2 linked regions of the Rhizobium lentis genome follow. Each later gene encodes a partner of the first gene's protein in a complex. Links are inferred from orthologs where the notes say so. Each region holds a gene or a part of one and is shown on either strand. Other genes may lie near its edges.

The links. Proteins that work in one complex are often made in the same cells at the same time.
Region 2: the proteins of J0663_RS09310 (region 1) and dnaN are in contact, whole or in part, in a cryo-EM structure (PDB 8GIZ), measured with the Escherichia coli proteins. The link is inferred for Rhizobium lentis from one-to-one orthologs.

Annotation. Positions count from the first base shown.
Region 1 is NZ_CP071454.1:1,955,971-1,959,706, forward strand. Bases 174-3,158 are described here. They hold J0663_RS09310 (DNA polymerase III subunit gamma/tau), read right to left. Parts: upstream 2,607-3,158; coding sequence 741-2,606; downstream 174-740. Other genes in these bases: J0663_RS09300 (hypothetical protein), read right to left, coding at 174-228; J0663_RS09305 (YbaB/EbfC family nucleoid-associated protein), read right to left, coding at 394-717; J0663_RS09320 (HIT domain-containing protein), read left to right, coding at 2,838-3,158. In the rest of the region: more of J0663_RS09300, read right to left, coding at 1-173; more of J0663_RS09320, read left to right, coding at 3,159-3,248; nudC (NAD(+) diphosphatase), read left to right, coding at 3,245-3,736. UniProt on the Escherichia coli protein: Part of the beta sliding clamp loading complex, which hydrolyzes ATP to load the beta clamp onto primed DNA to form the DNA replication pre-initiation complex.
Region 2 is NZ_CP071454.1:2,155,555-2,159,301, forward strand. The notes cover bases 230-3,225. They hold dnaN (DNA polymerase III subunit beta), read right to left. Parts: upstream 2,289-3,225; coding sequence 1,170-2,288; downstream 230-1,169. Other genes in these bases: J0663_RS10340 (DUF72 domain-containing protein), read right to left, coding at 230-1,113; rsmI (16S rRNA (cytidine(1402)-2'-O)-methyltransferase), read left to right, coding at 2,547-3,225. In the rest of the region: phospholipid N-methyltransferase PmtA, read right to left, coding at 1-109; more of J0663_RS10340, read right to left, coding at 205-229; more of rsmI, read left to right, coding at 3,226-3,464; J0663_RS10355 (YraN family protein), read left to right, coding at 3,454-3,747. UniProt on the Escherichia coli protein: Confers DNA tethering and processivity to DNA polymerases and other proteins. Acts as a clamp, forming a ring around DNA (a reaction catalyzed by the clamp-loading complex) which diffuses in an ATP-independent manner freely and bidirectionally along dsDNA.

The sequences.
Region 1 (3,736 bases):
GTCGACAGACCACACCAGTTTGGATTTTCGCCAAGTTTCGAATCGTATTAGCTGCTCAAAGAATGGGTGTTCGCCATCACGAATTTTGTAGAAAATCTTGTCGTCGCCCTGATCGAATTGATCAAAGACATAAACAGGCTTGCTGGGATCGCATTGATTTGCATTGACAGCCGTCGGCGCGGCCAAGGCAGCGGCGAGGCAAAGGCGAAAAACGCCGGCGATCTTCATGAAAAACCTTATGAGATCTGTGAAATTACTTGCTGAAAAATATGAGAGCAATTCCAGCAAAAGTATGGCCCGATTTTGCGCCGCGAATTGCTTGAAAACAAAGAGATAGAGTATTTCCGCAATTCGAAGAAAGCGGAAACGCCTTTGAGACCGAGTTGCCTGCTATTAAAACGGCAGCTTGAAGCCGGGCGGGATCGGCAGGCCTGCCGTGAGTGCCTTGGTCTTTTCGGCGGCGAGCGCCTCGGCCTTGTCCTTGGCGTCCTTGTGGGCGGCGACGATCAGGTCTTCGAGGATCTCGACATCGTCTTCCTTGAACAGCGAGGGGTCGATCTTCAGGCTCTTGAGGTCACCCTTGCCGGAGATGACGACGGTGACGAGGCCGCCGCCCGCCTTGCCTTCGGCGGTCAGCTCGGCGATCTCCGCCTGCATCTGCTCCATCTTGGCCTGCATTTCCTTGACTTTGCCCATCATGCCCATGATGTCGCGCATCGTCTCGCTCCTTCTTGAAACATTTAAAATTCTATGTCGTCGCCGGGCAGGATGTCGCCTTCTTCGGATTCGGCGGCAGCCGGCGGTGCCGCCTCGCCTTCCTCTTCCAGTTCGGGCGCCCGCACGCGCACGTCGATAATTTTCGCACCCGGGAAATGTGCCAGGATGGCCGCGACATCGGGATCCTGACGCGCATCGCTGACGCGCTGTTCCTGCGCCTTGGCCTCCGCCTCCACCATCGTCGGCCCGCCTACTTCGCGGCTGGTGCTGACGATCCAGTGGATTCCCGTCCATTCCTTGAGCTTGACGGCGAGCTCGTTGAGCAGCGTGTTCGGCGCGCCTTCGATGAGGTTCACATCCAGCCGGCCGGGCTCGAGACGGACCGGCCGCACGAAGTTGCGCACCAGTGCCTTCAACTTGACGTCGCGCTTTTCTCCCGCGAGGTCGACGATATCGCCGATCGAATTGATGCGCACGAGCGGCTTCGGAGCCTCGACAGGCTTGGCCTCGGTGCGGCCGATATTCTGTGGCTCCGGATTGGGCACGGCACGCAGCATCGCGGTCGGCCCCGAGGGCTGCGGCCGTGGTGTCGGCTCCGGAGCGCGAGCCACAACGCTGCTTTGATAGGGAACCCGCGTTCCGTTGCCGCCGCCATTGCCGGAGGGCGAGGCGGGCCGCTGGTCCGTATTGTCGCCGGAGAATTCGGCAAGCCGCCGCGCCGCATCCTCAGGCGCCGGCAGATGGGCGGCATGCGCAAGCCGGATCAGCACCATTTCGGCGGCACCCGCCGTACGCGACGAGCCTTCCGTTTCCGGAATGCCCTTCAGCAGCATCTGCCAGATGCGAGACAGCGTTGTCACGGCGACGCCCTTGGCCAGTTCCGCCGCCTTGGTACGCTCGATTTCGCTGAGCGAGGGGTCGTTTGCCGCATCCGGCACATATTTCAGCCGCGTTACCAGATGGGTGAAGTCGGCAAGATCGGTGAGCACGACCACCGGATTGGCGCCGGCCTCGTACTGGCTCTGGAACTCGCCGAGCGCGGCCGCCACATCACCTTTGACGATGTGCTCAAAGAGATCGACGATCCGGGCGCGATCGGCAAGGCCGAGCATCCCGCGCACCGCTTCCGCCTGCACGGCGCCGGCGCCGTGGGCGATTGCCTGGTCGAGCAGCGACAGGCCGTCGCGCGCAGAGCCTTCGGCAGCGCGCGCGATCATCGCCAGCGCGTCCGCTTCCGCCTCGATGCCCTCCTTGGCCGCGATCGTCGTAAACAGCCCGACGAGATCTGATGCGCTGATGCGGCGCAGGTCGAAGCGCTGGCAGCGCGACAGCACGGTAATCGGCACCTTGCGGATTTCGGTGGTGGCGAAGATAAACTTCACATGCTCCGGCGGCTCTTCTAGAGTCTTCAACAACCCGTTGAAGGCCTGCGTCGACAGCATGTGCACTTCGTCGATGATATAGACCTTGTAGCGCGCCGAAACCGGCCGGTAGCGCACCTGTTCGATGATCTCTCTTATATCGTCGATACCGGTGTGCGACGCGGCGTCCATCTCGATCACGTCGACATGCCGGCCCTCCATGATCGCCTGGCAGTGCTCGCCGGGCACACGCAGATCGATCGTCGGCTTGTCGACGTCTGGCCTTTTGTAGTTCAGCGCCCGCGCCAGGATGCGCGCCGTCGTCGTCTTGCCGACGCCGCGCACGCCGGTCAGCATGTAGGCCTGGGCGATGCGGCCGGTCTCGAAGGCATTGGTGAGCGTGCGGACCATCGGCTCCTGGCCGACCATCAGGTCCGTAAAATCCTTGGGGCGGTATTTGCGAGCCAGCACCCGGTATCCGGTGCCCGTCGAGGCGGCATCTTGTGATTGTCGCTCGCTGTCGCTCATCGTCCTGCTTGTCGCCCGGATCTTCGGGCATTTCGTGGAGAGAAGGTGGGAGGCTGGCACGATGACCCGTGCCGGGCTCGTTAGGGCTGCTTCCTTCCGGACCTGACCCGGTTGGCGAGTGGCTCGTCCACCACCAACCTCCCGGATGCACATATCGGCAATATCGTCATCAAAAGCAAGCCAACATGATAAAAAACTGCTAGTCCTAGGAAAAGACAGGAGGAATGCCCCTTGAACGGCTTTACGCTCGACCCTCGGCTGGAAAACGACAGCATCAGCATCATGGTCACCGGCCTCTGTGATCTCAGATTGTCGAAGGATGCCCGCTGGCCCTGGCTCATTCTCGTGCCTCGCCGAGCTGACATTACCGAAATATTCGAGCTGACGCCGCTCGACCAGGTGCTGCTCACCTTCGAGACGGAGATGGTCGCCAAGGCCTTGAAGGACATCACCGGCGCGACAAAAATCAATGTTGGGGCTCTTGGCAATATCGTCCGCCAGCTTCATGTTCATGTCATTGCCCGCTTCGAAGGCGATGCCAACTGGCCGGGTCCCGTCTGGGGCTTCGGGCCCGCTGAACCCTACGAGGACGGAAAGAGAGACGAATTCACAGCAAAGCTGCGGGAAGCCCTTTCATCATGAGTCATTCGCTTTTCGATTCGGATGTGCCACATCCGGAACCCAGCAATCTCACTGCCTTTGCCGCCAACGATCTCAATCGCGATTCCGAGCATCGCGACGAACAGTCCGTCGAAAGGGCGCTGGCCAAGGACGGCACCCATATCTTCGCCTTTGCCAGGGACAAGCTGGTGCTGAAGCATGACGGCCAAGTGCTCGACCCGCTATTTGCCCGCTACGAGCTGCAGGAGCTGCAGCCGGATTGGGACGAGACGGTGCTTCTGGGCTACCGCAAGACCGGCGAGCCGCGTCTTGCCGTTCCCGTCGGCGTCGACGTCGAGGACCTTGCCAGCCAATACAAGCCCGCCGACGGCCGAACCCTGTTTCGCGAAATGCTGATCGACGAGGTGCTGCTCGGCGAATTCGCTCAGGCGGCAAGCCTGATCCGCTGGAACGGCGACAACCGTTTCTGCGGCCGCTGCGGTTCGGCGATGGAAATCCACATCGGCGGC
Region 2 (3,747 bases), 200 kb from region 1 along the record:
GCACGATCGAGCCCACCGTCTTCGGCCCCTGCATCATGCCCCTGAAGAAACGGATTTCCTCATCGAATCTCTTCCCGAGGTGTTCCTTCACCTTGACCCGTAAGCGCATTCTCCACCCATCTGCACGTTGATCGACTGTCTTAATATGCCGCTTGTCGCTGTTGGGACAAGGATTTTCGCAACAAGGATACCGGCATCAACAGCTCAGGCGGCCTTTCGGCCGGTACGGGGCATGAGATCGGCAAGTCTTTCGCTCAAATGGCCAGCGTCGACAGGGGCGCGCAATTTCTTATCGGTATTGTCGAAATAAAGATAGACGTCGCGGCCCTTGGCGCGCGCCGGCAGCGGCGCAAGCACGCGCGTCGCATTTTCGGGCTCCGCTCCCGTAACCCAGGCGCGGACGCGTTCGGCCCAGAGGTCGAGCGCCTCATCCTCGTAGCCGCTGACATAGAGCTGTTCGGAGCCATGCAGCCGGCAATAGACGAAATCGGCGGTGATATCCATCAGCAGCGGCCATTGCACCGTGTCGGCGCAGACGAGCGCCACCTTGTGACGCCGGAGCATCTCGATGAAATCAGCCGAGCGGAAGCTGTCATGGCGGATTTCGAGCGCATGGCGGATCGGCTGACGCCCGTCGCTTGTGAGCCAGGCCCTCCCTTTGAGGCGGCCGTCATGCTGCTTCGCAAGCGCGATCGCCCCATCGCGGTCATGCGGCAGCAGCGACAGGAAATTTTCAAAGCGTGCCGGTTCGAAGGCCATGTTCGGCGGAAATTGCCAGAGGATCGGCCCGAGCTTGGGGCCGAGCCTGAGCAGGCCGGAAGCAAAGAAATTGGCGAGCGGCGTCCTAATGTCCTGCAGCCGCAGCATATGGGTGATGAAGCGTGATCCCTTGACCGCGAAGACGAAGTCGTCGGGCGTTTCATCGCGCCAGCGGCCGAAGCTTTCGGGCCGCTGCAATCCGTAGAAGGTGCCGTTGATCTCGATCGAGGGGAAGTGGCGGGCGGCGTAGGAAAGCTCGTGCTTCTGCGGCAATTCCTTCGGATAGAATTGCCCGCGCCAGGGCGCATAGGTCCAGCCTGAAATGCCGATACGCACCGCTCCCGTCTTTTTCATTCTGCTCTCCTCCGGTTTGACAGGAGGAAAACCGAAAACGGGCGCCTTCGTTCCGGTCAGACGCGCATCGGCATCAGCACGTAGAGCGCATCGTCACCGGCCGTGTCACGGATCAGCGTCGGTGAGCCGGCATCGGCCAGCAGGAAGATCGCTTCCTCGCCGGAAAGCTGCGCGGTGATGTCGAGCAGGTATTTGGCATTGAAGCCGATTTCCATCGCGTCGGTGTCGTAGCCGACGGCGACTTCTTCGGTAGCGCTGCCGGAATCCGGATTGTTGACGGTCAGCATCAATTGCCCGTCGGACAGCGCGAGCTTCACGGCGCGGCCGCGCTCGGAGGAGATTGTCGAGACGCGGTCGACGGCCTGGGCGAAGCTCGTGCAGTCGACGCGCATTTCCTTGTCGTTGCCGGTGGGGATGACGCGCTGGTAATCCGGGAAGGTGCCGTCGATCAGTTTCGACGTCAGGACGATTGAGCCGATCGTCATGCGGATCTTGGCGTCGGAAACCTCGACCGTCACGATCGCTTCGGGATTGTCGACCAGCTTCTGCAGTTCGCCGACCGTCTTGCGCGGAATGATGATGCCGGGCATGCCTTCCGAGCCGGCGGGCGCGTCGACATCGGCGCGGGCCAGCCGGTGGCCGTCGGTTGCCACCGCCCTGAGCTTCAGTTCGCCGTTGCTCTCGATCGTGTGGAAGAAGATGCCGTTCAGATAATAACGCGTCTCTTCGGTCGAGATAGCGAACTGCGTGCGGTCGATCAGCATCTTCAGATCGGTCGCCTTCAGCTTGAAGCTATGCGTGAAGGTGCCGGCGGTCAGATCCGGGAAGTCGGATTCCGGCAGGCACTGCAGCGAGAATTTCGAACGGCCCGACTGCACGCTCATCGAGCCGCCGTCGGCGCTGGTGGCAAGCAGCACTTCCGATCCGTCGGGAAGCTTGCGCACGATATCGTAGAGAAGATGGGCGGGAACGGTGGTGGCGCCGGACTGTTCGACGCTTGCCGGCGTCGCCTCGGTGATCTCGAGATCGAGGTCGGTCGCCTTCATGTCGAGGTTCTGGCCATCGGCCTTGAGCAGTACGTTGGACAGGATCGGGATCGTGTTGCGACGTTCGACCACGCGGTGGACGTGGTTCAGCGATTTCAACAGGTTTGACCGCTCAATAGTAATACGCATGGGATGCTACCGCTTTCGACCGTGACAGTCCGGGCGTCGAGCGCCGGAAGAATGCTTTCCCGACCCGAGACCGGGGGAGTGGACGGGCAAAATGGCAGACTTCAGCATCGGTTTGCAAGAGGCATGGACAGCTGGACGCCCGCATTTGAGGTTTTCCGGAGCAATCCTCACAGAAATCCGAACCCTTGCCGAAGCCGCAGCGCTCGCCCATAAAGGCCGATGAACCGGCAAGGCGCCGGCGGCACGAAGGCAAAGGGCATGAACGAGCAAACCACAGGCGAGGACGCCACCAGGCGAAGCTTCCGCCTGCACAACATGGCGGTGCCGGCGCGGCCGCTGGAGCCGGCGCTTTATCTCGTCGCCACCCCGATCGGCAATCTTGGCGACATCACGCTGCGCGCATTGGAAACGCTGGCCGGCGCCGACGTGCTGGCCTGCGAGGATACGCGCGTCACCCGCGTTCTGCTCGACCGCTACGGCATCCAGAACCGCCCCTTCGCTTACCATGAGCACAATGCCGATGAAGCCGGCCCGCGGCTCATCCAGGCGCTGGAGGCCGGCCGCTCGGTGGCGCTGGTGTCGGATGCCGGGACGCCGCTGGTGTCCGATCCCGGCTATCGGCTGGCCCAGCAGGCGATTGCGGCGGGTTATCGCGTCATCCCCATTCCAGGCGCCTCGGCGCCGCTCGCAGCCCTTGTCGGCTCTGGCCTGCCGAACGACGCCTTCCTCTTCGCCGGCTTTCTGCCGGCCAAGGACAAGGCCCGCCGCGATCGTCTCGGTGAATTTGCCGCGGCTCCCGCGACACTGATATTTTTTGAATCGCCCCATCGCATCGGCGCCACCCTTCTCGCTGCCGCTGACGTGTTGGGGGCGGCGCGGCCCGCTTCCGTCTGCCGTGAGCTGACCAAGACCTATGAGGAATTCCGCCGCGGCACGCTGGCCGAGCTCGCCGCGCACTACCAGCAGGTGGAAAACGTCAAGGGCGAGATCGTCCTCGTCGTCGGTCCGCCGCTACCGGCCGAGGCGGATGAGGCCGATGTCGAAGCCGTGCTTGCCGATCTATCGAAATCAATGCCGACGGCAAAGGCCGCAACCGAGGCCGCCCGCCTGACCGGCCTGCCGCGCAAGGTGCTCTACCAGCGCCTGCTGGAGATGAAGGGCGCAGATGGGCGATAATGACCTGACCGCCCTCAAAAGGAAGGCGCTGCGCCGGGGCCGCATGTCGGAATATGTCGCCGCCGCCTTCCTGATGCTGAAGGGCTACCGCATTCTGGCGCTGCGCCACCGCACCCGGCTCGGCGAGATCGACATCGTCGCCCGCAAAGGCGATCTCGCCGTCTTCGTCGAGGTCAAGGCCCGCCATGGCGAGGCAGCGGCGATCGACGCCGTTTCCGTCGCCGCCCAGAAGCGGATACGGGCGGCCAGCGATCTCTGGCTCGCCCGTCAGGCCGATCAGGCC